4 regions of the Arthrobacter sp. PAMC25564 genome follow, and region 2 is predicted to be linked to each of the others. Evidence: riboswitches for the same ligand, from Rfam matches in the RefSeq annotation. Region 2 holds a riboswitch; each other region holds the start of a gene.
The links. A riboswitch is a leader RNA that binds a small molecule or an ion and turns the genes downstream of it on or off. The one in region 2 is predicted to bind thiamine pyrophosphate.
Positions count from the first base shown of each region.

Region 1: it holds a riboswitch for thiamine pyrophosphate, as region 2 does, so the genes downstream of both, thiO (glycine oxidase ThiO) here and E5206_RS04390 (ECF transporter S component) in region 2, are expected to answer to the same signal.
Region 3: it holds a riboswitch for thiamine pyrophosphate, as region 2 does, so the genes downstream of both, thiC (phosphomethylpyrimidine synthase ThiC) here and E5206_RS04390 (ECF transporter S component) in region 2, are expected to answer to the same signal.
Region 4: it holds a riboswitch for thiamine pyrophosphate, as region 2 does, so the genes downstream of both, E5206_RS10595 (bifunctional hydroxymethylpyrimidine kinase/phosphomethylpyrimidine kinase) here and E5206_RS04390 (ECF transporter S component) in region 2, are expected to answer to the same signal.

Region 1 covers NZ_CP039290.1:1,733,212-1,740,357, forward strand. The annotation lists gene E5206_RS07960 (RNB domain-containing ribonuclease) at 1-1,447, opposite strand, end outside; gene E5206_RS07965 (ferritin-like fold-containing protein) at 1,489-2,160, shown strand; gene thiE (thiamine phosphate synthase) at 2,202-2,900, opposite strand; TPP riboswitch at 2,927-3,060, shown strand; gene thiO (glycine oxidase ThiO) at 3,055-4,392, shown strand; gene thiS (sulfur carrier protein ThiS) at 4,389-4,625, shown strand; gene E5206_RS07985 (thiazole synthase) at 4,745-5,467, shown strand; gene E5206_RS07990 (4a-hydroxytetrahydrobiopterin dehydratase) at 5,543-6,229, shown strand; gene E5206_RS07995 (hypothetical protein) at 6,263-6,565, opposite strand; gene E5206_RS08000 (DUF3107 domain-containing protein) at 6,575-6,799, opposite strand; gene E5206_RS08005 (TetR/AcrR family transcriptional regulator) at 6,861-7,146, opposite strand, start outside.
Region 2 covers NZ_CP039290.1:970,364-977,509, reverse strand. The annotation lists gene E5206_RS04405 (UDP-N-acetylglucosamine 1-carboxyvinyltransferase) at 1-1,179, opposite strand, end outside; gene E5206_RS04400 (energy-coupling factor transporter transmembrane component T) at 1,310-2,113, opposite strand; gene E5206_RS04395 (ABC transporter ATP-binding protein) at 2,110-3,723, opposite strand; gene E5206_RS04390 (ECF transporter S component) at 3,779-4,411, opposite strand; TPP riboswitch at 4,479-4,622, opposite strand; gene E5206_RS04385 (DUF4235 domain-containing protein) at 4,762-5,025, shown strand; gene mnhG (monovalent cation/H(+) antiporter subunit G) at 5,062-5,457, opposite strand; gene E5206_RS04375 (monovalent cation/H+ antiporter complex subunit F) at 5,477-5,755, opposite strand; gene E5206_RS04370 (Na+/H+ antiporter subunit E) at 5,752-6,297, opposite strand; gene E5206_RS04365 (Na+/H+ antiporter subunit D) at 6,294-7,146, opposite strand, start outside.
Region 3 covers NZ_CP039290.1:2,182,780-2,189,925, forward strand. The annotation lists gene ffh (signal recognition particle protein) at 1-496, shown strand, start outside; gene E5206_RS10115 (alpha/beta hydrolase) at 567-1,301, shown strand; gene thiC (phosphomethylpyrimidine synthase ThiC) at 1,359-3,143, opposite strand; TPP riboswitch at 3,138-3,245, opposite strand; gene E5206_RS10125 (amidohydrolase family protein) at 3,324-4,406, shown strand; gene E5206_RS10130 (VOC family protein) at 4,490-5,365, shown strand; gene E5206_RS10135 (hypothetical protein) at 5,510-5,947, shown strand; gene rpsP (30S ribosomal protein S16) at 6,235-6,651, shown strand; gene E5206_RS10145 (RNA-binding protein) at 6,653-6,895, shown strand; gene rimM (ribosome maturation factor RimM) at 7,012-7,146, shown strand, end outside.
Region 4 covers NZ_CP039290.1:2,278,011-2,285,156, reverse strand. The annotation lists gene proB (glutamate 5-kinase) at 1-1,030, opposite strand, end outside; gene obgE (GTPase ObgE) at 1,020-2,609, opposite strand; gene rpmA (50S ribosomal protein L27) at 2,727-2,990, opposite strand; gene rplU (50S ribosomal protein L21) at 3,052-3,360, opposite strand; gene E5206_RS10595 (bifunctional hydroxymethylpyrimidine kinase/phosphomethylpyrimidine kinase) at 3,715-5,313, opposite strand; TPP riboswitch at 5,296-5,393, opposite strand; gene E5206_RS10590 (Rne/Rng family ribonuclease) at 5,500-7,146, opposite strand, start outside.

The DNA of each region.
Region 1 (7,146 bases), 760 kb from region 2:
TGGCGATGTCGGAGGACACGATCCGGACCCGCACCTGGGTACCGGATTCCAGTTCGCCGGGGCACCGCGCAGTCACCGCTGGCTCGGCAATCTGGACAATCCCGGAGGGGCCGTTGCCGTTGCCGTTGGCTCCCTGCTTGCCGTTCCCGTTCCTGGCGGGCCGTGATCCGGAGATGACGACGGCGTCGAACTCCTGGCCGATGTGGTTGACCAGCAGGGCAGCCTCGACGGTGTCCAACGCCAACCGTTCGAGCCTGGCGGCCAGCTGGTCCGACGACGCCATGATTGCCGGCAGGGACGGAAGCGCCTGGCGTGCCCATCCCGGAACGTCCGTGCCGTTGCTGAGCGCTTCGCAGATGACCAGCACAAAACGGTCAATCAGCCGCCGCAACGGGGCGGTGGTGTGCGCGTACGCGGCGCCGATGGCGGACTGGATCCCGTCCTGGGGGACGGTCCCGTCGAAGGGCGTGTACCCGGCACCGCGGAACAGCATGCCGGCCGAGTGCACAATCGCCAGCTGGCGGGGATCCGTCGGGTCAAGGGTCCGCAGGTACTCGCCGTAGCTCATCTCCCCGTCCCAGGGCTTGCCCAGGGCGTGCGTCTGGCGGTGGAAGTGCGCCAGCGACCCTTCATCCGGGGCGGGCATCGTCCGCAGGATCCCGACCTTGCCCTTGAGCATCAGCTCGGCCGCGGCCATCCCGGTCATCAGCGAAATCTGGGCGTTCCAGTCTTCGACCGGCAGCGCCGGGGCCGCGACGATCCGGTAGCCGCCGTCGGGCAGCTGTTCAATTTCCTGCTCCGGCATGTTCAGGCTGGCCCCGCCGCGGAGGCGTTCCAGCTCCACCCGCTTGATGCCCACCTCCTTGAGCAGGAGCAGCACCGGGCCGGCGGTGCCGGCGTCGAGATCGGCCTGGACGCCCTGGTAGCTGAGCTTGGCGCGGCTGCGGACGCGGGCCCGGCGCACGAGCACGGAGCACACCTCGGCGGCGGCATCCAGCTCGAATTCCCAGACGAACGCGGCGCACAGTTGCCCGGCGAGCAGGCTGCCGGCGGCTTCGCTGATGATCTCAGGGTGCAGCGGAATCCGGCCGTCCGGGGTGTAGAAGGTCTGGCCGCGGCGGCGGGTTTCGGCGTCCAGCGCACTGCCGGGGGCGACAAATGACGGGACGTCGGCGATGGCGTAGAACACCTTGTAGCCCTCGCCGGAACGGTCGATGAAGAGGGCCTGGTCCAGGTCAGTGGAGGCGGCCGGATCAATGGTCACGAACTCGATCCGGGTGAGGTCCAGCTCCGGCAGTTCGTGCCAGGCAACGGCCTCCCTGGCGTCCCGGAGCGCATCCTCGGGGAACGGTCCCGGCAGCTCCAGCGTGGTGCGCAGCGCATTCAGCGCCGTGGAAAGTTGGTTCTTTTGTTGGCGCATGCTGGGGGTCAGGCGATGATGGGACACGAAAATCAGATTAGCTCGATTTGCGCCATTAGTCTTGGACCATGAGCGCATCCCCGGCCGGTCCTGCCCGCTACAACAGCGTCCTGATGGATCTGCTCGGCGTGATGGCCTATGGCGAGCTTTCGGCCTTCGAGCGGCTCTCCTCCGACGCCCGCTATTCGCCCACCCTGCACGACCGTGCGGTGCTCGGCCGGATCGCCGTGATCGAATTCCAGCACTACGAACTGGTCCGCGCCAGGCTTGAGGAATCGGGCCTCGACGCCGAGGCCGCGATGCTTCCCTTCCAGCCCTCCGTGGACCACTTCCACGAACGCACGCGCCCGGCGGACTGGTACGAGTCGCTCATGAAGGCGTATGTGATCGACACGGTCTCCGGCGATTTTTACCGTGCCGTTTCCCGCTATGTCGACGCCGGAACCCGGGAACTGGTCGAGCGGATCCAATCGGACGAAGAAGCCACCACGGTCCTGCGGGAACTGCTCAGGACCGCCCTTGCGGCGGACCCGCGGCTGGCCTCACGGCTGTCCCTGTGGGCGCGGCGGCTGCTGGGCGAGGCCCTGACCCAGGCGCAGCGGGTGAGCTTCGAGCACGCGTTCCTCCCCGGCCTGATCGGGGCGGACGAGGCCCGCTCCAGGGAAGTGGTCAGCGGACTGTTGGCCGAACTCGCGGCCAACCACTCCCGCCGGATGACGCAGTTGGGGCTGAGCGGCTGAGCCGGCGGTCCGGTCAACCGCCGCAAGCCGCCGGCTGTCGCTCAGGCTTCCGCGGCGTCCAGGGCTGCGAGCAGGGCGCGCGCGGCGCCGGCAGGGTCATCGGCGTCGGTAATGGCCCGGACCACAACGATCCTCTGCGCGCCGGCCTCGAGGACCTGCTCCACATTGCCAAGATCGATCCCGCCGATCGCGAACCACGGCAACACGTCCTCGATCCGGCCGTCGGCTTTGCCGGTCCCCGCGGTCCGGATGGCCTGCGCGGCGTAGCGGACCAGGTCGAGCCCGACGGCGGCGCGGCCAGGTTTGGTCGGGGTGGCCCAGACGGGTCCCACGCAGAAATAGTCCAGTCCGCTGCGCCCCGGCGAGGCAGCAATCGCGGCATCGATCTGTTCCGGGCTGTGGGTGGACAGCCCGATCACGGTGTCCTTGCCCAGGAAGGTCCTCGCCGCCTCGGGCGGGATGTCCTTCTGGCCGATGTGGAACACCGGCGCCGCAGACAGCGAGGCAATGTCCGCCCGGTCATTGACGGCCCACAGCCGGCCGTGGCGGTGGGCGGCCGCGTGCAGGACCTCGAGGAGTTCGAGCTCCTCGGCCGCCTCCAGGGTCTTGTCGCGCAGCTGGATGATGTCCACGCCGCCGGCGAAGGCCGCGTCTACGAAGTCCTCGAAGTCGCCGCGGTCCTTGCGGGCATCGGTGCACAGGTACAGGCGGGCGGTGGTGTGGAGGGCATCCTGGCTCATGACACCAGCCTAGTTCCTCTAAACTGGGCCCATACCGCGGGAGCCCGCTGCAGCCTCGTGCGCCTCTGGCGTTCGACGCTGCAGGGCTGAGAGGGCGTTGGAGCCGACCGCTTGACCTGATCCGGTTAGTACCGGCGTAGGGAAGGATTCCTTCATGGACACACGAACCGACCGTGACGCGGCGAATGATGACGCAGCGTCTGGCGTTTGTTACGACGTAGCGGTGATCGGCGGCGGGGTGATCGGCCATGGCATCGCCTGGGAGGCCATCCGTTCGGGCCGGTCCGTCGCACTGATTGACGACGCCCCGGGCAGCGGGGCCAGCTGGGCCGCCGCGGGCATGCTCGCCCCCGTCAGCGAGCTGCACTACCAGGAGGAGGCGCTCCTGGAGCTCATGATCGAATCGTCGCGCCTGTGGCCGGCCTTCGCGGCAGGGCTGGACAACGCAACAGACAACGCTCCGGCAGCCGGAACGGACAAAGGGACGCCGGACAACGGAACCGGTTACCTCACGACGCCGACCCTCGCCGTCGGGTTTGACGCCGCCGACCGCCGGGCGCTCGCCGACCTCCGGGCCGTCCAGCAGGCTTCAGGCCTCATTGTGGAGCCCCTGGGCGTTCGTGAGGCGCGCGGCCGGGAACCGCTGCTGAGCCCCGGGATCTCCTGCGCCTTCGACATTCCCTCCGACCACCAGGTGGATCCCCGCAGGCTCGTCGCCCGGATTTCCGTCCTGCTCGCGGCGGACAGCCGAAGCCGTGCCGTTGCCCGGCGCGCCGCCGGCCTGCTGTGGGAGGACGGGCGTGTGGCCGGGGTCAGCCTCGCCGGCGGCGGCGCCGTCCAGGCGAAGGAAACCATTGTGGCGAACGGGCTCGGCGCGGCGGAGCTCGGCGGCCTCCCGGCCGGCCTCGCGCTGCCGCTGCGGCCGGTCTACGGGGACATCCTCCGGCTCCGTGTACCCGACCGGCTGCGGCCGCTGCTCACCGCCACCCTGCGGGGCCTGGTCCGCGGGGTTCCCGTGTACATCGTCCCGCGGCAGGACGGCACCGTGGTGATCGGGGCGACCCAGCGCGAAGACGCCCCTTCGGACCCGTCCGCGGTCTCCGCCGGCGGCGTCTACCAGCTGCTCCGGGACGCCCAGCAGTTGCTGCCCGCCGTGGCCGAGCTGGAACTGCTGGAAGCCACAGCCCGGGCGCGCCCCGGCACGCCGGACAACGCGCCGCTGCTGGGCCGCGTGGCGCTCGCCGGGAGCGATGACGGGGAGGAAATCCCCGGCCTGATCATTGCCACCGGCTTCTTCCGGCACGGCGTCCTGCTCACCCCGGTGGCCGCGGCGATCTGCCGGCAGCTGCTGGACGGAACGGCCCACCCCCGCTGGGCGGGATTCCGTCCCGGCCGTTTCTCCCGCCTCCCCGCCCCGGAGCTTCACCACCGCCAGGAAACTGACCGCAGCCAGGGAACCAAGGAAACCAAGGAAGCCAAGGAAACAGTATGAACATCAGATTGAACGGAGCGGACCACGCCGTCGCCGACGGCGCCTCCGTCGGCACGCTGGTCAGCCAGCTAACCGGCCGGACGCTCGCCCCGAACGGCCAGTCAGCAGACGGCCGGAAGCTCGGCGTCGCCGTGGCCCGCAATTCAGAGGTGGTGCCGCGCAGCCAGTGGCACGGCACCGCGCTGGCCGAGGGCGACGACGTCGAACTCGTCACGGCAGTACAGGGAGGATGAACAGCATGAAGGAAACCGCATTCGCAGGACCGGCCGCAGCGGACCGCCGGCCCACCCCCGGCACCGACACCGGTGATCCGTTCATCGTCGACGGAGTCCTCTTGGGCTCCCGCCTGATCATGGGCACGGGCGGGGCGCCGAGCCTGGACGGGCTGGGGGCCGCGCTCGTGGCGTCCGGGACCGGACTGACCACGGTGGCCATGCGCCGCTACTCGCCCGCCGAGGCAGGCTCGCTGTTCCAGTTGCTCGTCGACCACAACATCAGGGTGCTGCCCAACACCGCCGGTTGCTTCACGGCCAAGGACGCCGTGCTGACCGCCGAACTGGCCCGCGAGGCCCTTGAAACAGACTGGGTCAAGCTCGAAGTCATCGCCGACGAGCACACCCTGCTGCCGGACGCCGTCGAGCTGGTGGACGCCACCGAGCAGCTCGTGGGCCGGGGCTTCAAGGTCTTTGCGTATACGAACGATGACCCGGTGCTGGCACTGCGGCTGGAGAACCTCGGCGCCACCGCGGTGATGCCGCTGGGCGCGCCGATCGGCACCGGCCTGGGCATCCTGAACCCGCACAACATCGAACTGATCGTCTCGCGGGCGTCCGTGCCCGTGGTGCTCGACGCCGGAATCGGGACCGCCTCGGACGCGGCCCTGGCGATGGAGCTCGGCTGCGACGCGGTGCTGCTGGCAACGGCAGTGACCCGGGCGCAGAATCCGGCGCTGATGGGGGAGGCCTTCAAACACGCGGTCATCGCCGGTAGGCTGGCGAAAACGGCAGGCAGGATCCCGCGCCGCGAACACGCCCTGGCGTCCTCCGCCATGGAAGGCCGGGCCGAATTCCTCTGAATCCGGCCGCTCCCGGTTGACCGCCGGCCGCGCCAGCCGGCCCGCCGCACCGGTCCAGCCAGCAAGGAGCCTGCCATGGCAGCTACGGAAGACGTCCTCACCCGCCCCCAGATCGACGAGGCCCTGGCCGGCCTGCCGGACTGGAGGTACCGCCTCGGCGGGCTGGTGAGCGTATACAAGGCGCCGACGGCGGCCGCTGCACTGGAGCTGATCGCCGCCGTCGGGCACCTCGCTGAAGAACAGGACCATCACCCGGACCTGGACTGGCGCTACAACCGGGTCTTTCTCCGCTACAGTTCCCACGATGCCGGCACCGAGGTGACGCCGCGGGACGTCAAAGCGGCCGCGGCGGCCAGCGCGGCGGCCGCCGCCGTCGCCGCCACCGCGGAACCGGGGCTGTACCGGACGGTGGAAGTAGCCATCGATTCGGAGGATCCCGAGGCGATCTCCGGGCTCTGGCGGGTGGCGCTCGGCTACCGCAAGGGACGGTTCGGTGACCTCGTGGACCCGTACGGCCGCGGCCCCTCGCTCTGGTTCCAGCAAACCGACACCCCGGACGTCAACCGGCTCCACCTCGACATCCACCGGAGCAAGGCCGAATCCGGGCCCGTGCTGGACAAGACAGCAGCCACCGGAGCCTTAATGAACCGTGACCACGCACCCGGTTGGGTGGTGGTCACGGATGCGCAAGGGAACCGGCTGTGCCTGTGCACCGAAGAAGGCCACGGGCCCGCCGCCCCGCAGGGACAGCAGCAGGGATGAAGACAGAGACAGCAGCAGTCAGGTGCGGGCCCGTCAGAGCTTCAGGATGGCGGTGAGCCGGGCCGTGTCCAGGCGGGTGCGGCGCCGGCCGAGGTACAGCACCGCAGCAACGGCGGCCGCGGTGCCCAGCACGACCGGCAGGACCCACGGGATCCAGGTCAGGCCCGGCTGGTAGGCGAACCCTGCCGCGATGAAGATGATCCAGCTCAGCATCCCGACGGAGGCCGCAATGCCGGCCGGCACGGAAATGCCGTACTTCGCGTGCCGCTTGTCATTGGCCCAGACCACGAAACCCGCGGCCACGGTCACCATGGCGACCACAATCAGGGAAAGCATCCAGGATTCCTAGAGGGCGCCGAAACCGACGCGGCGGACTTCTTCGGCTCCGATTTCGACGTAGCCAAGGACGTTGGCGGGGACGATGATCTGGCGGCCCTTCTCATCGGTCAAGCGGAGTTCGGTGCCCTTGGCGATGGCCTCTCCGACCACCTTGGCCACGGCGTCCGCGTCCTGGGTCGATTCGAGCACAATTTCGCGGCCGATGTTCTGAATGCCGATCTTTACTTCCACAGCAAGGCCTCCTGGCCAATCAAAGTCGAATAAATATCAAAGGGTCATCTCTATTTGTAGTCTAGGTTTCCTTGGGGAAGCGGGAGATTCCGCGCCAAGCTAAACGGTAGATCAGGTCGCTGGCCACATCGAGGTCGAGATTTCCGGCGGTTTCCAGCCAGTACCGGGCGCTGACCTGCGCCATTCCGGCCAAGGCGCGGCCCAGCAGCTGGGCCTCGAGCTCGGGCAGCCTGGTGTCTTCGGCGATCACGCGGGCGACGGCGTCGGCGAAGGTCTTGTTGAACGTCTCCAGCCGGGAGCTCACATCAGGGTCATTGATCAGGTCCGATTCGAAGACGAGGCGGTGC
Region 2 (7,146 bases):
GTTATCGATGTTCAGGCCGGGGAACGGCATGGGGTGGATCTTGTCCTCCGGCGCGCGCAGTTCCGAGGGCCTCGTGGTGACGTCCACCAGCCGGGTGCGGCCGTTGCGGGCCAGGTACTCCCCGGACACCTCGAGCCGCTGGCCCATCTGCTCCAGCGTGGCGAGTTCGATTTCCATGAACTCGATCGGGACGCGGCGGATGGTGACTTCCGAGTTCGTCACGATGCCGGCGGTGATGAGGCTCATCGCCTCGATCGGGTCCTCGGACGGGAAATATTCGATGTCGACGTCGATCGACGGGCGGCCGGTGATCTTCAGCGTGGTGGTGCCCACGCCCGCGATCTCCACGCCGAGCATCTGCAGGTAGAAGCAGAGATCCTGCACCATGTAGTTGGGGCTGGCGTTGCGGATGATGGTGCTGCCCCGGCGGTGGGCTGCGGCCATGATGGCGTTCTCGGTGACGGTGTCGCCGCGTTCGCTGAGCACGAAGGAGCGGTCGTGACCGTCCGACGGCGGCGCCTGGACCGCGTAGAACCCGGACTTCGCCTCCACGCTGAGGCCAAACTGGCGCAGCGCCTGCATGTGCGGCTGCACGGTGCGGGTGCCGAGATCACAGCCGCCGGCGTACGGCAGCCGGTATTCGCTGGATTCGTCCAGCAGGGGGCCCAGCAGCATGATGACGCTGCGGGTCCGGCGGGCCGCCTCCACGTCCATCGAGTCCAGGTCCAGGACCGCGGGGCGGCGGATCTGGAGATCGTTTGCGTTGAGCCAGGTGCATTCGACGCCGATGCTGGTCAGCACCTCGACAATCCGGTTGACCTCTTCGATCCGGGCAAGGCGGCGCAGCGTGGTGGTTCCGCGGTTGATCAGGCTGGCACACAGCAGGGCCACCCCGGCGTTCTTGCTGCTGTTGACGTCCACGGCACCGGAGAGGGTACGGCCGCCTTCCACCCGCAGGTGGGTCATCTGCGGCCGGCCGACCTTGACGATGGTCCGGCCGACGATTGTCTCGAGCCGCTGGATCATTTTCAGGCTCAGGTTCTGCTTGCCCTGCTCCATCCGGGCAATGGCGCTCTGGCTGGTTCCCAGCTCCGCGGCGAGCTGTCCCTGGGTCCAGCCCCTGTCTCCACGGGCATCGCGGAGCAGCAGGCCAACATGTTCAGCAGTCTGTGGAGTCATCCAAGGAAAATATCACAGATGAGTTATTCACCCCTGGTATTCCCGCCGGGGTGCCGTTAATCTCACAGGAATACCCGCTCCGTGCGATAAACGGACGGTCATCGGGCAGTCGGCGGCCGATCAGCGGCTGTTACTGCCTCGTGATGAAGACAAGGTTCCAGGTGCCGGCACCCAGGGCCGCCGCGACGGCGGCCGCGGCGATGCCCAGTCCGCCCAGCAGCACCCAGAGATCGAGGCTGCTGAACGTCGAGGGCCGCGCCCAGGTCCGCTGCGCCCCGCCGAAGCCGCGCGCTTCCATGGTCACGGCGAGCCGGGAGGCACGCCGGATGGCTTGTACCAGGAGCCCGAAGCTCTGCCCCAGGGTGGCCCGCAGCCGCTGGTACGGGTTGCCGTGCGAGCCCACGCCGCGGGCCCGCCGGGCCATGCCGATGGTCTGCCATTCCTCGGCCATGAGCCCCACGAGACGCATCGCAGCGAGGGTCCCCAGGACAAAGCGGTGCGGCAGTTTCGCGTTCTGGGCCAGCGCGTCGGCAAGATCCGTCGGGTCCGTGCAGCTCATCAGCAGTACCGCGGGCAGCGCGATGGCGAGCCCGCGGAGCATGAAGCCGAGCCCCAGCTGCAGGGAGCCGGCGCTGATGGACCAGATGCCGGCGTCGAGCAGAATGTTCCCGGTGTCCGGCGCCAGGATGGCGGTGCTCCAGCCGCCCAGCGCCGCCGCCAGGATCAGCGGCCAGCCGCGCTTCCACAGCAGCGGCAGGCTCAGCCCGGCGAGCGGGAAGAGCAGCAGTTCGCAGGCCAGCGCCACCGATGCCGAGACCCAGTCGATGGACAGGGCCAGAACGAGGGTGATGAGTACGACGGCGGTGAACTTGGCCAGCGGATTGGCGCGGGTCAGCAGCGCATGGTTGCCGCCCAGGCTCAGGACCTCCCTCATGGCGCCACCACCTTGCCCGGTCCCCGGCGCCCCGGTGCTTGGCGTTCGGGAGCGGCCAGGCTGAGCTGGGTGCCGCCCAGGACGGCGGTGAATTCCTCGTCATGCGTCACGGAGACGACGGCGGTGCCGGCGTCGAGGAGCTCGGAGAGGAAGGACGCCAGTTCGGCCCAGGTGTTCGCGTCCTGCCCGAAGGTCGGTTCGTCCAGGACCAGGACCTGGGGGTGGGCTGCGAGCACGGTGGCCACCGAGAGGCGCCGTTTCTCGCCGCCGGAGAGCGTGTAGGGGTTGGCGTCCACCAGTTCGGTCAGCCGCAGCCGTTCCAGCAGCTCGTCCACGCGCTCTTCGCCGCGGCCGAGGTGGCGGGGGCCGAACATCAGCTCATCGAGCACCCGGCCGGTGACGAACTGGTGCTCGGGTTCCTGGAACACGGTTCCTATCCTGGCGATCAGCTGCTCGGCCTTCCATTTGTAGGGATCGAGGCCGGCCCCGGCGCTGAGCGCCAGGGTGGCGGACACCGCGCCGGAGACCGGCGCGAGCAGGCCGGCCAGGGTCAGGGCGAAGGTGGATTTCCCCGAACCGTTCGGACCGGTGATGGTCAGCGCCTCCCCGGCCCGGACCTGGGCCGTGATGCCGGACTGGACCGGACGTGGGGGGATGGCGCGGAAGCCCCCGCGCAGGCCGGCCCGGCGCGGCCGTTCGCGGGACACGGCAAGCTCTTCCGCGGCCAGCAGGAGCGTGCCGGCGTCGGAGGAAACGCCGGAACGGCCGGCAGTGCCGCGTCCCCGGGTCTGCGGCACATGTCCCGGCACCCAGACGCCGGCGGAAATGAGCATGTCCCGTGCCTGCACCAGGACCTGGTCCGGTGGTCCATCGATCAGCACCGCGGGCTCCGTGGGGGATCCGGGCTGCAGCACCACGATCCGGTCCACGAGGTCTTTCCACACGGCAACCCGGTGCTCCACGACCACCAGGGTGGCCCCGGTCTTGTCCAGGCAGCGGCCCACGGCGTCGCGGACCTCCAGGACGCCGGCCGGGTCCAGGTTGGCGGTGGGTTCGTCGAGCAGGAGCAGGCCCGGACGCATCGCCAGGATGCCGGCGAGCGCGAGGCGTTGCTTCTGGCCGCCGGAGAGGGCCGCCGTCGGATGGTCCAGAGGCAGCCGGGCCAGCCCGACGTCGTCGAGTGCTTCCTGGACCCGCCGCCAGATTTCCGCCGGCGGCACAGAGAGATTTTCCGCCCCGAACGCGACGTCGTCGCCGAGCCGCGACAGCACCACCTGGGTCTCCGGGTCCTGCTGGACCAGACCGGCCCGGCCGCGCTGTGCGCGCGGCGGGGCGCCGTCGACCAGGAGGCTTCCGGTTTCGTCGGAGTCCTCGGCACCGCCCGGGGAGCCGGCAGCGCCGGCGCCGGAGGTGCTGTCGCCTAGTACCCCCGCCAGGGCATGGAGCAGGGTGGACTTGCCGGCGCCGGAAGGACCCAGGAGCAGTACCCGTTCGCCGGGTCGGATGTCCAGGTCCAGCCCGTTGACCGCGGGGCGGGGCCGGCCGGCGTGCCGCCAGCCCCAGCCGCGGGCCGTGATGGCCGCCGGGCGGACGCCGTCGGAGGGTGTCATGGGTCGATATCCGTTGTCACGAGGGGAACAGTCAGTAGGGCAGCAGTCGCAGCCGTCAGGAGTAGACGGGCTCCGTGGCAGCCTTCCGGGAGGCGAAGGAGCTCAGCACCCCCGTCCTGGCCAGGCCTCGGGTGGCGAGCCAGGACAGGGCGCCGGCGATTACGGCGCCGGAGATCGCGGTGAAGATGATGTACGCGAGCTTGTCGCCGGCGGCGTAGGCGATGTTCCAGCCCCACGGCAGGAAGGAATCGTTCAGGCCGCAGAACAGGCCCGCGCCGGCGCCGGCCAGCAGGGACACCGGCAGGTTGAACTTCCTGTACACGAGCGCGGCGAACACCAGTTCCGCTCCGAGGCCCTGGAGGACACCGGAAATCAGCACCGTGGTGCCGTACTGGGAGCCCATGATCAGCTCACCGGTGGCTGCCACGGTTTCACAGAACAGCGCGGCACCCGGCTTGCGGACGATCAGCATGCCCAGGACCGCCGGGATCATCCAGCCGCCGGCGTAGAGCCCGGTCAGGGGCGGGTAGAGCGCGTTGACCGGTGCGGAAATCAGGTTGGCGCCCTGATCCCAGGCCCAGAAAATCACGCCGCCGGCAACCGCGATCAACGCGGCCACTACGATGTCCACAACACGCCAGCTGTAGCCGCGTCCGGGAAGTGTCAGCTTTGCAGAAATACCAGTCATGTCGTCCTCCTGAGGAACAGGAGGGGAGAGTGCTCCGGCGGGCCGCGGCTTCCGCCGCCGCACCGGTCACTCTGAGAACTCGACTCCCTTGCGCCGGTACTAACCGGATCAGGTTCGAGGGTCTGCGGCTGTCCGCACTCTCAGCGCCCACCTGTGGTTCCCCTGGATTTCTCCAGTGGGGCCCGACGGCGGCGCTCCCCTGTCGTCTTAAAATCACGTCGTATTAAAATCGCCCTTGTGGGCGTTGCTCAGTTTACACCCTGGAGGCCTGATTTCAGCCGGTCTGGACGGTCCGGCCGGGGAGGCTAGGCTAGGGGAAGCCCTCTTTCCTCCCGCAAGGAGTCCGAAGAATGAACATCTTCATCAAACTACTCGGCACCGGCATCAGCCTCCTCGCCGGCTTTGTCGGCACCAAGCTCGTGGACACCGTCTGGGAAAAGTCCACCGGCAACAAGCCGCCCAAGGGTCACGACGACGACGTTCCCACGACGTTGCGCTCCGCCCTGACGTTCGCGCTGATCTCGGCATCTGTCAGCGCCGTCATCCAGGTCCTCGCCAACCGCGGCACCCAGCGCGCGATCACCCGCTTCGCCAAGACCCAGGACCTGGTCTAAGCGCATCGTCTGACCGGACCCGGCCACCACCGCCCGTCAGCGCTCTTCCGCCACCGGCCCGGCATCGTCGGTAAAACCGCTCTTGCCGGCTGCCTGCTGCACCACGGCCTCCAGCTCGTCGGTGCTCAGCAGCTCCGGGCGCAGGTGCTTGGTGCGGTAGCCGGCGCGGCCCACCATGTGGGCGGACACCGGGACGGTGAGCAGTTGGAAGATCCAGGCCACCACCAGCACCGGCCAGACCCACCAGGTGCGCAGCTGCAGTCCCACCGCGGCGAGCAGCAGGAACAGCCCGAGCACCTGGGGCTTGGTGGCGGCGTGCATCCTGCTCATCAGGTCGGGGAAGCGCAGCAGTCCGATGGCTGCGGCGAGGGACATCAGGGCGCCGACCACCATGAAGACTGCCGAGACCGCGTCGATCAGGGCGTCGGTCATGGTGCCGGCGGCGAGCGTTTCAGGATTCACGGACGTTCTCCCGCCGGTCTGCCACGAACCGCGCCACGGTGACCGAGCCGACGAATCCGATGATGGAGATCGCCACCAGCAGCATCAGGTTGTTGAGGTGCCGGTTCACGGCCATGTCGATGCACAGCGCCGCCCCGACAATCGCCAGCAGCACATCCGCGGCGAGCACCCGGTCCAGCAGCGAGGGTCCCCTCGCGATCCGGATGATCGCTCCCGCCGCGGCCAGGGTCAGCACGACGGCGGTTACGGTCAGGACAAGCTGCATCATGGGCCCACCTCCTGGTTGAGTGCGGTTAGTTCGTCCTTGGTCCCCATGATGCGGATCAGCCCGGCCTCGGTGTCCCGCACCTCCTTACGGAGCCTGGCCGCGTCACCGGCGTTGCGGACGTTGATGCCATGGATGTATAGCGTGGACGTGGAGCGGTCCACCTCCACCACCAGGGAGCCCGGAATCAGCGAAATCACATGCCCGGTGGCTGTCACCAGCAGATCGGAGTGGCTGCGCAGCGGGACGGCGACGACGGCGCTGACCACCCGGGGCCCGCGGGCCACGGCCAGGAACAGGACCTGGCAGCTCGCTGCCACCACCTTGGCCAGGAAGACGACGGCAAAGGGGATGGCGCGCAGCACGTTGAAGCGACCGCCGAGCTCCACCGGGGGCAGGTAGAACAGCCGGGCCACCACCACCGCGATGAGGGCGCCGAAAAGCAGGTTGCCGGCGCTGAAGTCCTGCCAGAGGGCGCCCCAGACGATCACCAGCCAGATCAGCAGGGGCAGTTCCTGGCGCAGCGAGATGCGTTTGCGGCTCATTTCCCGCCGCCCTGCGCCGGCCCCGGCTGGGCGATCGGCGGCACCGGCGCGTCCTCGCCGAGCACCGCCTGGATGTAGGAGGACCTGTCCAGCATCTCCTGTGCCGACTGGTCCGCCACCCGGAACAGCGGCCCGGCGAAGACCGTCAGCGCCACACCGAAGATCACCAGGCCAAGGGTGGACCCCACCATGGCCCGCGGCAGCAAGGTGACGTTGGTCCGGCCCGCCCGGTTGCCGGTGGCAGAATCCCCGGGAGCGGCGAGCAGCACCGGATCCGGATGTTCCGCATCTTCGGGCTTGCGCCAGAACGCGCGGTTCCAGACCCTGGCGACGGCCAGCAGGGTCAGCAGGCTGGTCAGCACTCCCCCGATCACCAGCGCATAGGCCAGCGGCGTACCGAGTTGAACCCCGGCCTGCAGCAACCCGAGCTTGCCCAGGAAACCGGAGAACGGCGGAATCCCGGCCAGGTTCATGGCCGGGACGAAGAACAGCACCGCCAGCACCGGGGACAGCTTGGCGAGCCCGGCCACGCGGTCCATCGACGAGCTGCCGCCGCGGCGTTCAATCAGGCCGGCCACCATGAACAGACTCGTCTGGATGGTGATGTGGTGGGCCACGTAGAAGACCGCGGCGCCCAGCCCGGCCACCGTGGACATCGCCAGCCCGAACACCATGTAGCCGATGTGGCTGACGAGGGTGAAGGACAGGAGCCGCTTGATGTCGCTCTGGGCCAGGGCGCCGAGGATTCCCACCACCATGGTCAACAGCGCCGCGACCATCAGCGCGGCGTTGAGCGTGTCCCCCGGGAAGAGCAGCGTCTCCGTGCGGACCATCGCGTAGACGCCCACC
Region 3 (7,146 bases), 1.2 Mb from region 2:
GGGCGCGCAGAACATCCGGCAGCAGCTGGAACAGTTCGATGAACGCGAGATCGACCGCGTCGAGGCCATCGTCCGGTCCATGACCCCGCATGAGCGCGTCGCGCCCAAGATCATCAACGGCTCCCGCCGGGCCCGGATCGCGCGCGGTTCCGGCGTACACGTCTCCGAGGTCAACGGGCTGCTGGAGCGCTTTGCCCAGGCCCAGAAGATGATGAAGAAGATGGCGGCCGGCGGCGGAATGCCCGGAATGCCGGGGATGCCGGGCATGGGCGGGGGAGGAGCCCGAAAGGGTGCCAAGAACGCACCGAAGAAGAAGGCGCGCTCCGGCAACCCTGCCAAGGCCGCACAGGAACTCAAGGATGCCCAGGCCCGGCGTGCCGCGGGCCCCGCGGCACTGCCCACCGGTGCCGCCTTCGGCCAGCAGGGCGGGGACTTCGATCCGTCCCAGCTGAACCTGCCCAAGGGCTTTGACAAGTTCCTCGGCGGCAGCAAGTAATTTCCGGGCAGCGAGGCAGCAGCCGTATGTCGACGGCCGGGTTCACGGGCCGGTGCCATAAGGTAGGAGCATGTTCAAGCAGCGCGTAGTCTTCGTCCACGGGGAAGGCAGCTTCGGTGCCGCCGCGTGGCCAAAGCAGCACGGGATGGCGCTCAATTACGACGCCCTGTTCCTGCGCCGCCGCGGTTTTGACGCCGTCGCCGAACCTTTGGAGTCCGACTTCGCAGCCGATGCCGCGATCGTGCTCGGTGCGCTGGCAGACGACGGCCGGGGCGAGGCGGGCGGCCACGTGGTGGCCCATTCGCAGGGGGCCATCGCCGCGATGATGGCCGCCGTCGAACGGCCGGACCTCGTCCAGTCCCTTACCCTCGTGGAGCCGGCCTGCCTCTCGCTTACCGCGGAACTGCCCGCGACGGCGGCGCACCGTGCCCTGATGCAGCCGCTCTTCGAGGTCCGCCACCAACTGAGCGACGCCGACTTCCAGCGCGAGTTCCTCCGCCGGGCCTTCTCGGCGGAGGCACCGGGGCCGACGACGCCGGAAGCCCGCCGGGAAGCCCGGCGCCTCCGCCTGCAGGCGCCGGGCTGGGAAGCGCCCCTGCAGATCGTGCCGGGCGTCCCCACCCTGGTCCTGACCGGCGGCTGGGAACCCCTCTACGAGGAAATCGCCGGCTACCTGCGCGAGACCGGCGCCCTGCACCGCATCGCTGCGGGAGGGCACCGGCCCCAGGATTCAGCGGAGGGCGACCGCCTGATCCGCTCCTTCGTTGCCGAGGTCAGCCGGCGCCAGCATGCCCAGGCATGCTAGGGCCGGCCGCCTGAACTGCTGGTCCTGACCCGCTTGTCGTGAACTGGTCCTGAATGCTCAGCGGCTGCCCACGGTGGGCGCCGGCAGATAGACCTTGCCGCCCGCGGCCAGGAATTCCTGGCTCTTTTCCCGCATCCCTGCCGCCATGCCGGCGAGTGCTTCCTGCGCCTCCGCGGAGCCGTATTCGTCGCGGATGTCCTGGCTGATCCGCATGGAGCAGAACTTCGGGCCGCACATCGAACAGAAGTGGGCTGTTTTGGCCGGTTCGGCCGGGAGCGTCTCGTCGTGGAAGGCCTCGGCGGTGACCGGGTCCAGCGAGAGCGCAAACTGGTCGCGCCAGCGGAACTCGAACCGGGCCTTGGACAGGGCGTCGTCGCGTTCGTTGGCGCCCGGATGCCCCTTGGCCAGGTCGGCGGCATGCGCGGCGATCTTGTAGGTGATCACACCGGTCTTCACATCGTCCTTGTCCGGCAAGCCCAGGTGTTCCTTGGGCGTGACGTAGCACAGCATGGCCGTGCCGTAGCGGGCGATTTCGGTGGCGCCGATCGCCGAGGTGATGTGGTCGTAGCCGGGCGCAATGTCGGTGACCAGCGGCCCCAGCGTATAGAAGGGGGCGCCCTTGCAGAGTTCCTGCTGCCGCTCGACGTTCTCCCGGACCAGGTGGAACGGGACGTGGCCCGGTCCTTCCACCATGACCTGGACGTCGGACTGCCAGGCGCGCTGCGTGAGCTCGGCGAGGGTGTCCAGCTCGGCGAACTGCGCGGCGTCGTTGGCGTCCGCCGTCGCGCCGGGCCGCAGGCCGTCGCCGAGGGAGAAGGCGACGTCGTACCTGGCGAAGATTTCGCACAGCTCGTCGAAATGGGTGTAGAGGAAGTTCTCCTGGTGGTGCGCCAGGCACCAGCCGGCCATGATGGCCCCGCCGCGGGACACGATGCCGGTGACCCGGTTCGCGGTCAGCGGCACGTAACGCAGCAGCACCCCGGCGTGGATGGTCATGTAGTCCACGCCCTGCTCGCACTGTTCAATGACCGTGTCGCGGAAGATCTCCCACGTGAGCGCATTGGCCTCGCCGTTGACCTTTTCCAAGGCCTGGTAGATCGGCACGGTGCCGATCGGAACCGGCGAGTTGCGGAGGATCCATTCGCGCGTGGTGTGGATGTCATCGCCGGTGGACAGGTCCATCACGGTGTCGGCACCCCACTGCGTGGCCCACTGCAGTTTGTCCACTTCCTCGGCGATGGAGCTGGTAACCGCCGAGTTGCCGATGTTGGCGTTGATCTTGACCAGGAAGGCCTTGCCGATGATCATCGGCTCGGATTCGGGATGGTTGATGTTGCTGGGGATGATGGCCCGGCCGGCCGCCACTTCGCTGCGGACCAGCTCGACGTCGCAGTTCTCGCGAAGTGCCACGAACCGCATCTCCGGGGTGATGACGCCGTCCCGGGCGTAGCGCATCTGCGTGACAGTCTTGCCGTCGACGGCGCGGCGCGGCACCGGGCGGGCGCCCTCCCACTCGGCCGACGCCGCACCCCGGCGCACCGCCGACTTGCCGTCGTCGAGCAGGCTCCGTTCCCGTCCGCCGTATGGTTCCGTGTCACCACGGGCTTCGATCCACGGTGCGCGGACCGGGGCGAGGCCCACCACCGGGTCGCTGCCCGGACCGGCCGTCCGGTACACCTGCAGTGGTGCGTTCTTCGCGCCGCCGGGCGAGTCCGCGAGGGCGATCTCGGTGACCGGCACCCGGATGCCGCTTCCAGCCTCCCCGATGTACGCCAACGAGTGCGAATCCAGGGACCGCGTCCCGTTTTGGGCAGGGCTGTGCTGTGTCGATTGCGTATTCACGGAATACTCACTTCCTTCGCCGGCATTACCCGGACAGGTTCAACGGTCGCAGGCTGCGTCAGCCCGATCTCAGCCCCTGCAGGGGCACCCGTGTGGTCGTAGACGAAGCTACCACAGTCCGCCCTGGGCCACACTGCATGTGACGGGGGCCGGACCGCCGCGCGGGCTACGCTTTAAGCCATGACCAGGATCATCGAATTCAGCGGGCCGGTCCTCACCAGTGCGGCGCAGGAGCACCCCGGCCTCTGGTCCGTCGACGGCATCCTGACTTTCCGCCGTCCCGCCGCTGCGCCGGACCTCGTGCTGGACGGCTGGGTCATTCCCGGGCTGGTGGACGCGCACTGCCACATCGGGCTCGGCCCCGGCGGAGACGTCCCGGAACACCTCGCGGAGGAGCAGGCCATCACGGACCGCGACGCCGGCACGCTGCTCGTGCGCGACGCCGGGGCCGTCCACGACACGCGCTGGCTGCAGCAGCGTGCGGACATGCCCCGCATCATCCGCTCCGGCCGCCACATCGCGAGGACCAGGCGCTACCTCCGGGGCTTCGCCGTCGAGGTCGAGCCGGAGAACCTGGTGGAGGCCGTGCGCAAGCAGGCGCTCGCCGGCGACGGCTGGGTCAAGCTCGTGGGGGACTGGATTGACCGCGGCGCCGGTGACCTGGCACCGTCCTTCCCGGCTGCGGTCCTCAAGGACGCCGTCCAGGCCGCGCACGATGAAGGCGCCAGGGTGACGGCGCACTGCTTCGCCGAACAGACCCTGGATGACATGCTCGACGCCGGGATCGACTGCATCGAGCACGGCACCGGGCTGCTTCCCCGGCACCTGCCCCGGTTTGTGGAACAGGGTGTACCGATCGTCCCGACGCTGATCAACATCGCCACGTTCCCAGAGATCGCCGCCCAGGCCGAGGCGAAGTTCCCCCGCTACGCTGCGCACATGCGCGGGCTCTGGGAGCGGCGCAGCGAACGGATCCTGGAGGCGTTCGAGGCCGGGGTGTCCATCTACGCCGGGACAGACGCCGGCAGCGTGATCAGGCACGGACGGATCGCGGACGAAATCCAGGCCCTGCACGCCGCCGGGCTCCCGGCCCGGGCTGCTCTCGATGCCGGCGCCTGGGCCGCACGCGCGTGGCTCGGGGCCGAGGCCATCGTAGAAGGTGCCGGCGCCGATGTCCTGGTCTGTGCCGAGGACCCCAGGGCCCGGCTCGGCACGCTGGATGGACCCCGGCACATCGTGCTGCGGGGTGAACTCATCCATTAGGAATAAATTGAAGCTTCAAGTAATTTAACAGTATGCAAAGGTCATCGAAGGTCGATGGCCGCCGAACCACCGGAGCGTTCACAATGACTGCTGAAGCCACCACCCAGGACCTTCTTCCCGCCGCACTCACCATGGGCACCGTGATGCTCAAGGTCGGCGACATGAAGCTCATGACGGATTACTATCAGCGTGGCCTCGGCCTCGACATCGTGGCCGAGCAGGACGGCGGCCTGTACCTCGGGCGCAAGCAGAAGCCGCTGGTCCACCTCGCCCCCGCCCCCGGGCTGACCGTCCCCTCCCGCGGCGAGGCCGGCCTCTTCCACACCGCCCTGCTGTTCGATGACCAGACCGCCCTGGCCGCCACCGTCGCCACCGCCGCGCAGTACGAGCCGCGGTCCTTCACCGGCAGCGCGGACCACCTGGTCAGCGAAGCCTTCTACTTTAACGACCCCGAGGGTAACGGCATCGAGCTGTACTGGGACCGTCCCCGCGAGGCCTGGTCCTGGGACGGCAAGAACGTCGTGATGGACAGCCTGGCCCTCCCGCCCCAGCGCTACCTCGAGCAGTTCCTCACCGAGGAATCCCTGACCGGCCAGCGCGGGACGGAGGCCGGGATCGGGCACGTCCACCTGCAAGTGGGCGATGTCCAGTCGGCCCACGACTTCTACGTCGGCACCCTCGGCTTCGAGAAGACCGCCGGATGGCACGGCCAGGCGCTGTTCGTCTCGGCCGGAGGCTACCACCACCACATGGCGATGAACGTCTGGAACAGCCGCGGCGCCGGCCCCCGGCGGGACACCCTGGGCCTGGGCGAAGTGCTGATCGAAGTACCCTCCGGCGACGACGTCGGAGCCCTCGCCGACCGGCTCAAGGTCGCCGGCGTCCAGTCGCACCACACCGGAGCCGAACTGCGCTTCGAGGATCCGTGGCGCAACCGCCTCCGTGTCGCCGTCCGCTGACACCGGGCGGATGACGCTGCCCGGCTGGGTTAGGCTGAAAAGCGACGGCTGGCGCTCACCGGCGACTCCGGTCGCCGGAGCGGCGGCCCCGCCGGCCAGGACCTCCCCGCCGGGGACAGCACCTACAGGATAAGGATCAGTTCCATGGGCTACACCGAAGTCTTTGTGTCCACCCACAACGAAGCCCTCAAGCGCGCGACTGCCCTCGACGGCGGCGGCGCGGCCGTGCCGGGTGCCGTACGGATCCCCGACATCAGCGACTATGAGATTGAGCGGCTCGGCGACCTCGCCGGGGCCGCCGTGCACGCCTCCGGGGCCGACTATGAGCTGGCCATGGTGGATGTGGCGAGCGAATCGCTGCTCGGCGTTCCGCACGCCATGGTCCGGGCACTGGCCGAGCTCCTCAGCTACGAAACCGAAGGCGAAGGCAATGTCCTGGAGGACGTGGCCGCTGCCTGGGCTGCCGAGGAGGACATGCCCTTTGGAGCGGACCAGGCCCTGAGCTACGTCCGGCAGTTCGCCGAAATGGCCGCCGGAATCGACCCGGCCACGAAGTCCGAACTCTACGTCTGGACCTCCTGACGCCTCCGTTGACCCCCGCTTGCCGGGCGGCCGCAGAGTCCCGTCCCGGGACCCTGCGGCACCTCCCGGAGGGCCCTCGGCACCCTCCGGGGGCGATTAATCCGGCCATGCATGGCTGTCAAGTCGAAATCCCGGCGCTGATCTGGCACAATGAACAGGTACTTGATCTGCGTGGCCCCTCTCTCCGCGTCCGGATCTTGTCCTTTTAGAACCCCCTAGTACGGCCCGCCCCACGGGTGCAGAACGCCGGGCTCGACCCCGTTTCAGAAACAGGAGTGACCACAAAAGTGGCCGTAAAGATTCGCCTTAAGCGCTTCGGTAAGATGCGCGCACCGTACTACCGCATCGTCGTCATGGACGCACGCTCCAAGCGCGATGGCCGTGCCATCGAAGAGATCGGCAAGTACCACCCGACCGAAGAGCCCTCGTACATCGAGGTCGACACGGACCGTGCCCAGTACTGGCTCGGCGTCGGCGCACAGCCGTCCGAGCAGGTTGCCGCGATCCTCAAGATCACCGGTGACTGGCAGAAGTTCAAGGGTCTCCCGGGCCAGGAGGGTACCTTGAAGACCAAGGCTCCCAAGGCTGCCTTCGTTACCCCGGAAAAGGGTTCCGTGATCATCCCGGAAGCCATCACCAAGAAGGCCAAGAAGGACGACGCCGCCGGGGCCCCCGCCGAAGCAGAGACCACCGAGGCTGAGTAAATTGCTGGCAGAAGCGCTCGAACACCTCGTCCGCGGGATCGTTGACAGTCCTGAGGATGTCAAGGTCAGTGCGAAGAACAACCGCCGCGGGGATACCCTCGAAGTGCGCGTTCATCAGGACGATCTCGGACGGGTGATCGGCCGCCAGGGCCGTACCGCACGCGCATTGCGCACTGTGGTTGCAGCGCTGGCGGACGGCGAGCCGGTCAGGGTCGACGTCGTCGATACCGACCGTCGCCGGTAACGCTTTCAGCATTACTTGTCTTTCAGTCCGGCCCCTTCACCAGATAATGGTGGAGGGGCCGGACTGTTTTCCGCAGTCAAAGAACCAAATTTTATGAACCCGGAACAGAGGAACAGATGCAGCTTCAGGTGGCACGAATCGGAAAACCCCACGGCATCCGCGGCGAAGTGACCGTCCAGGTGCTCACCGATGCACCGGGGGACCGCTTTGTTCCGGGCACCCGGTTCGTGGTTGAGCCCGCCTCGGCCGGC
Region 4 (7,146 bases), 1.3 Mb from region 2:
CCAGCCCGCGGGCAATCACCGTGCCGTCCGGCGATACCATCTCCACCGCGTCGCCGGCCTCGAAGTGGCCGTGGACGGCGGAGATGCCGGCCGGCAGCAGCGAGGTGTGGCGCTCCCGCACGGCCCTGACCGCGCCGTCGTCGAGCACGAGGGTGCCCTCCACCGAAGCAAGGTGGGCCAGCCACAGCAGCCGGATCGGCTTCCGCGAGCCGTTGACGGAGAACCAGGTCCCCACGTCCTCCCCCGCCAGCGCGGCGGCCGCGTTGGGTGTGGACGTCACGAGGGCGTGGATGCCCGAGCCCGCCGCGATGGATGCTGCCTCGACCTTGGTGAGCATGCCCCCGGTACCGACCCCGGCCTTGCCGGTGCGGCCGATCGAGACGCCCACGAGGTCCTGGGGCCCGGCGACGTGCGGAATCCGCTTGGCGCCGTGCGAGGGCGGACCGTCGTAGAGCGCGTCGACGTCGGAGAGCAGCACGAGTGCGTCGGCGCGGACGAGGTGGGCGACGAGGGCGGCGAGCCGGTCGTTGTCGCCGAAGCGGATCTCGTGCGTGGCGACGGTGTCGTTCTCGTTGACCACGGGAACGACGCCGAGGTTGAGCAGCCGGTTCAGGGCCCGGAACGCGTTGGTGTGCTGGCTGCGCCGCATGAAGTCATCGGCGGTGAGGAGCACCTGGCTGACGGTCACCCCGTGCGCCCCGAATGCGTGCGTGTACCGGGCCATCAGCAGGCCCTGGCCGACGCTGGCGGCGGCCTGCTGGGTGGCGAGGTCACGGGGACGCTTCTCCAGACCGAGGGGAGCCAGGCCGGCCGCGATGGCACCGGAAGACACCAGGATGATCTCGGTGCCGGCGTTGCGCTTGTGGGCGAGGGCATCGGCGAGGTCCGTCAGGGCCTCCTCCGCGATGCCGCCCTTGATCGAGGTCAGCGAGGACGAGCCCACCTTGACCACGATCCGGCGGGCCCCGGACAGCACGGATCTGTCCGGGGTGAGCGCTGAACCGGGCACAGTGACGGCCTTACTCGTCATCTGTTTCGCCCAGTCCACTCTCCTTGAGCGGCTTGGCGGCGCGGCGGCCGCTGACGGATTCGGTCCAGATGCCGGCTTTGCGTTCGGCTTCGAGTTCGGCGCGGGCGGCGGCCTTGGCCTCGCGGCGCTCGAGCTGCTCGTCGCGCTTCTGCCCGCGGGTGGGGCGATCGCCGATGTCCGCGAAGCGGACGTCGGTGCCGCGCGGGGAGGCCAACAGTTCGGCGCCGGCCATCATGGTCGGCTCCCAGTCGAAGACGACGCCGTCGTCCTCGCCGATGACGACAGTGTCGCCCGGCTTGGCGCCCTTCTTGAACAGCTCATTTTCGATGCCGAGCTTGGCGAGGCGGTCCGCGAGGTAGCCGATCGCTTCCTCGTTGGTGAAGTCAGTCTGCTTGACCCAGCGCACCGGCTTGTCGCCGAGTACGCGGAACAGCGGCTCCAGGTTCTTCTCTTCGCGGCGGATCGTGAAGCCGGATTCGTTGACGGCGCGGGGCTTGAGCACCGGTGCGTGCACCTTGGGCGGTGCGGCGGCGACGGCGTCGCGGGCTGCCTTGACGATCTCGCCCATGGCGAAGCCGAGCTGGCGGAGGCCTTCGTGGCTGGTCGCGGAGACTTCAAAGACCTTGTAGCCGCGGGATTCGAGTTCGGGGCGGACAAACTCGGCCATGTCCTTGCCGTCGGGCAGGTCCACCTTGTTAAGGGCGACGAGGCGGGGGCGGTGGTTCAGCGGCACGACTTCGCCGTCGGTTCCGCTGTAGCTCATGTCCACGGCATACTTCTCCAGCTCGGCCTCGATGATGGCCAGGTCGGAGAGCGGATCGCGGTCCGATTCCAGCGTGCCGCAGTCCAGCACGTGCACCAGTGCGGCGCAACGCTCGACGTGCCGCAGGAAGTGGTGGCCGAGGCCCTTGCCTTCGCTGGCGCCCTCGATCAGGCCCGGGACGTCCGCAATGGTGAAGCGCACCTCACCGGCCTGGACGACGCCCAGGTTCGGGATCAGCGTGGTGAAGGGGTAGTCGGCGATCTTGGGCCGTGCCGCGGACATCGCCGCGATAAGGCTGGACTTGCCCGCCGAAGGGAAGCCCACGAGGGCGATGTCCGCGATGGACTTCAGTTCCAGGACGATGTCGCTGGACTCGCCCTCGATTCCGAGCAGGGCAAAGCCTGGCGCGCGGCGCTTCTGCGAGGAGAGCGAGGCGTTGCCGAGGCCGCCGATGCCGCCGGCAGCCGCAATGTATTCGGTGCCTTCGCCGACGAGGTCGGCCAGGACGGTGCCGTCCTTGGACTTGACCACGGTGCCCTCGGGAACCGGAAGGATCAGGGTCTCGCCGTTCTTGCCGCCGCGCCAGTCGCCCATGCCGGGGCCGCCATTGGTGGCGTGGCGGTGGGGGGCATGGTGGTAGTCCAGCAGGGTGGTGGTCTGCGGGTCGACGCGCAGGATGACATCGCCGCCATTGCCGCCGTTGCCGCCGTCGGGGCCACCGAGGGGCTTGAACTTCTCCCGGTGGACGGAGACACAGCCGTGGCCGCCGGTACCGCCGGATACGTGCAGTACTACCCGGTCTACAAAGCTCGCCACGTGGATCTCCTCAGTGCTGTTCCCCGGGCCCCCAAGGAGGCCCAAGATGATTGTAATGCGGTTAAAACACCGGTGGAGCGGACCTAATGGCCCGCCCCACCGATTTAGAACTTGTTGTTACTCTGCAGCTGCAGCAGCCACGATGTTCACAACGCGACGACCACGGCGGGTGCCGAACTCGACTGCACCGGGGGCCAGTGCGAACAGGGTGTCGTCCCCGCCGCGGCCGACGCCGGCGCCCGGGTGGAAGTGGGTGCCGCGCTGGCGGACGATGATCTCGCCTGCGGAAACTACCTGGCCGCCGAAGCGCTTGACGCCGAGGTACTGGGCGTTGGAGTCACGACCGTTGCGAGTGGAACTCGCGCCTTTTTTATGTGCCATCTGAAATGCCTGCCTTAAAAATTCTGGGGAATCTGCTGAAAACCTGAACAGTAACGGTTAGTTACTTGATACCGGTGATCTTGACCTTGGTCAATTCCTGACGGTGACCCTGGCGCTTCTTGTAGCCGGTCTTGTTCTTGAACTTCTGGATGACGATCTTCGGACCACGAAGGTCTTCGAGGATCTCAGCCGTAACCGTTACCTTGGCCAGGTCCGCGGCAGCGGACGTAACCTTGTCACCGTCTACCAGGAGCAGTGCGGGCAGCTCAAAGGTGCTGCCGGCTCCACCGGGGACGCGGTTCAGGGTAACGAAGTCTCCAACGGAAACCTTCTCTTGGCGGCCGCCTGCGCGGACAATCGCGTACACCACTGTGGAACTCACTTCTCTCGACGTTTATTACTAGATTTGCGTGCGGAACCTGGGTCCAAGTTATTTGGTCCGGCTCACGCTGTGCCTCTACGCCGGTGGGTTCCCCGGGGGAACCCATGAGCTATCCCGTGGACAATTCCATTCGGTATCGAATGAAGTGTCCTCAAGGTCATAACCCAAGTGTTGGCGTAAGCACCGAAGATCTAGACTACGCTAATTTTGCCTTCGGCCGCAAATGAGGCTGGTTCCGGTGGATAGTTCGTGATAGGCGCCACGCGGCAGTGACCACGTGGTACCGCGATAATATCCGGAACCGTGCCCGACTATCGTACAGGCAATGCGGGGCCGGTCAGGTCAAGAGTGCAGCCTCGGCGCGTCGAAGAAATCGACTTCATAGCGCGCCGACTGCCGGAAGGCCAGCACCATGGCATTCCGTTCGCTTTCCGAGGCGGACCGCGCTGCCGCATCGGTGAAGGCGATCGCCTGCCGGGTCGCGGCGGCAAACTCCTCGTCGGCGTAGGTCCGCAGCCAGTCCGCGTAGGGGTGCTCCGGCGGGGCGCCGGCCGCGAGGAACTCCCCGTGCAGCGTGGCCCCGACCTCGGCGTAGAGCCAGAAGCACGGCAGGGCCGCGGCCACCAGCACCCCGTAGCTGCCTGCGACCGAGGCAGCGAGCAGGTGGTCCACATAGGACTTGGTGACGGGACCCAGGTGCGCGTCGGTCGGGCGGGTGCTGAGCCAGGTCCGGTGCAGCTCGGATTCGACCTCGAGGCAATTCTGCGCGGAGCGGGCCCAGAACAGCTGTTCGGCCTCCGACGGCGCGAGGGCGGCCGCGCGGGCCAGGACCCGGGAGTAGCCGTTGAGGTAGATGGCGTCCTGCGCGAGGTAGTAGGCGAACTCGTGCTCGGGCAGCGTGCCGTCGGCCAGGCCCCGGATGAAGTCCAGGCCGAAAATCGTGGCCAGGTCTGCGGCCGCACCTTCCCGCAGTGCCACGGCGAACTCGCCTTCTGCCGGGGCCGGGCCGTGGGCCCGGGCTGTGCTGCCATGATCCTGGCTGAGATGCTGGAGGTGGTGGAAGTGGTGGACGGGGCCGTTGCCGGATCCGACGTCGAGGCTCCCCGCCTCCCGCAGGGCGCCCTGCAGCCAGGGCTTGACCTCCCGGAGGGCGGCCTCCCAGTCCCCCACCCGGGCATATACGGTGGCCATCGCCGAGGACAGCGAACAGCCGGTGCCGTGGCTGTTGCGGGTGGCTACGCGTTCGCCGGGCACCACGACGGTCTCGTGCCCCAGCAGTCCCCCGGTGTTGACGAGCGCGTCCGGGCAGCCTCCGCCGTCGGCGCCGCCGTCCTTCAGGTGTCCGCCCTTGACCAGCACGGTGGTGCCGGCCAGTGCGGCCAGCCGTTTTCCCTGTTCCAGGGCCGCGGCCCAGTCCGCGGCGACGGGCTCCTGGAGCAGGATGGCCAGCTCGGCGAGGTTCGGCGTGATCAGGTCAGCCAGTGGCAGCAGGGCCTGCAGGGCGGCCGCGGCGGACTCCGCCAGGAGCCGGTCCCCGCTCGTGGCCACCATCACCGGATCAAGCACCACCACGCCGGGGCGGACCTTTTCGAGCCAGCCGCGGACGGCGTCGATCACGGCCGCGTCCCCCAGCATGCCGATCTTGACGGCGTCGATCATGATGTCCTCGCTGATCGCGTCCAGCTGCGCGGTGAGGAATTCGGCCGGGGGCACGTGCACGGCCCGGACTCCCCGGGTGTTCTGTGCCGTCAGGGCGGTGATGGCCGCCATCCCGTAGCCGCCGTTCGCGGCGATGCTTTTCAGGTCGGCCTGGATCCCCGCTCCGCCGGAGGGGTCGGAGCCGGCGATGGCCAGCACCCGCGGAATCCGGGGCTGCGTAGCGGCAAGCGGCGGGTAAGGAAGAAACGCAGACGGAAGGCTTGAAAAGGACAAAACAGACATCCCTTCGCCGGTGTTAACCGGACAGGTTCAACGGGTCTGGATCTCAGCCGGCCCGATGCGCGGCACCCCGTGTCAGTCCTCCAGCCTAGCCTTATTCCCTTAACGAACCCGCGGGTGCGGCCCGGAACCGGCGTATTGCTACGCCGGCCCCGGGCCGCACCCGCGGTCCCAGGCAGTACCGGAGTGCTACAGCTCCGACGCCGGCACACCGACGCCGAGGATGATCGGCTCGTTCGCTGCGGCGGGCTTGGCCGCCGGCGTGGCCGGAGCCTTGGCCTCATGGACGGCTGCGGCCGGCCGGGTTGCCTCGCGGTGTTCAAGTGCCTCGTGGTGTTCAACGGACGTCGCGTTGGCTGCCCCCTGGGCGCGGCTGGCGCTCCGGTTCCGGCGTCCGCGGCGGGCGCGGGGCGTGGTGCCTTCCGCTGCCGGCGCGGGCCTGGAGACCGCAGGCCGGGACACGGCTGCCGGAGCCTGGTCTTCCTCAACCTGGGCTTCTTCGCCCAGCTGGGCGAAGGCCTCATTCAGCAGATCCAGCGTGAGTGCCGGAGCCGGCGCCTCCTCGGTGTGCTCCACGAACGGCAGGGCAACCTGCTCGCCGCCGAAAGTCAGCACGGCGGCGGGACGTCCCGACGCAGCATCTTCCTTCTCGGCCAGCTCGAGGGCCGCCTGGACCGCGGCCTGGCGGGCCGCGGCGTCGGCCCGGCGGGTTCCGGCCTCGGCGGCCGTCTCCCCATCGTGCAGGTGGGCGGCGTGCGCAGCGGCGGCGATGTTGGCCAGGGCGGCACGCGTTGCCTCCGCCTTGGCGTGGCGCTCTGCCTCGGTGGGCTCGGCGTGCGCTGGCGCAGCCGTCGGGGCGCCCTCCAGGGCCTGTCCGCCCTTTCCGCGGCGGCGGCCCTTGCGCTCGGTCCGGACGGCCGCGGGCTGGGATTCGGTCCGCGGCACGTAGTGTTCGGCGGCGACGGTGTTGGCCCGGCGGTGCTCGACCGGCTCGTCGTGCGTGACGATGCCGCGGCCGGCGCAGGCCTCGCACTGTTCGCCGAAGACCTCGAGCAGCCCGGTGCCCATCCGCTTACGGGTCATCTGCACGAGCCCCAGCGAGGTCACCTCGGCCACCTGGTGCTTGGTCCGGTCCCGGCCCAGGCACTCCACCATGCGGCGCAGGACCAGGTCGCGGTTGGATTCGAGCACCATGTCGATGAAGTCGATCACGATGATGCCGCCGATGTCCCGGAGCCGGAGCTGCCGGACGACTTCCTCGGCCGCCTCCAGGTTGTTCTTGGTGACGGTTTCCTCAAGGTTGCCGCCGGAGCCGGTGAACTTGCCGGTGTTGACGTCCACCACGGTCATGGCTTCGGTGCGGTCGATCACGAGGGAACCGCCGGAGGGCAGGAAGACCTTGCGGTCCAGGGCCTTGTGGATCTGCTCGTCGATCCGCCACGCAGCGAAGATGTCCGTGTCCTTGGTCCACTTCTCGAGCCGGCCCACCAGATCCGGCGCCACGTAGGTGACATAGGCCTCGATGGTGTCCCAGGCTTCCTCGCCGGAGACGATCAACTTGGAGAAGTCCTCATTGAAGACGTCGCGGACCACCTTGATGGTCAGGTCGGGTTCGCCGTAGAGCAGCTCGGGGGCGAGGATCTTGGTGGACGTGGACTGGCTTTCGATGCCTTCCCACTGGGCCCGCAGCCGGTTGATATCGTGTGTGAGCTCTTCCTCGGATGCACCCTCGGCCGCGGTACGGACGATCACGCCGGCATCTTCCGGCAGGCGGTCCTTGAGGATCCGCTTGAGCCGGTTGCGTTCGACGTCGGGCAGCTTGCGGGAGATGCCGGT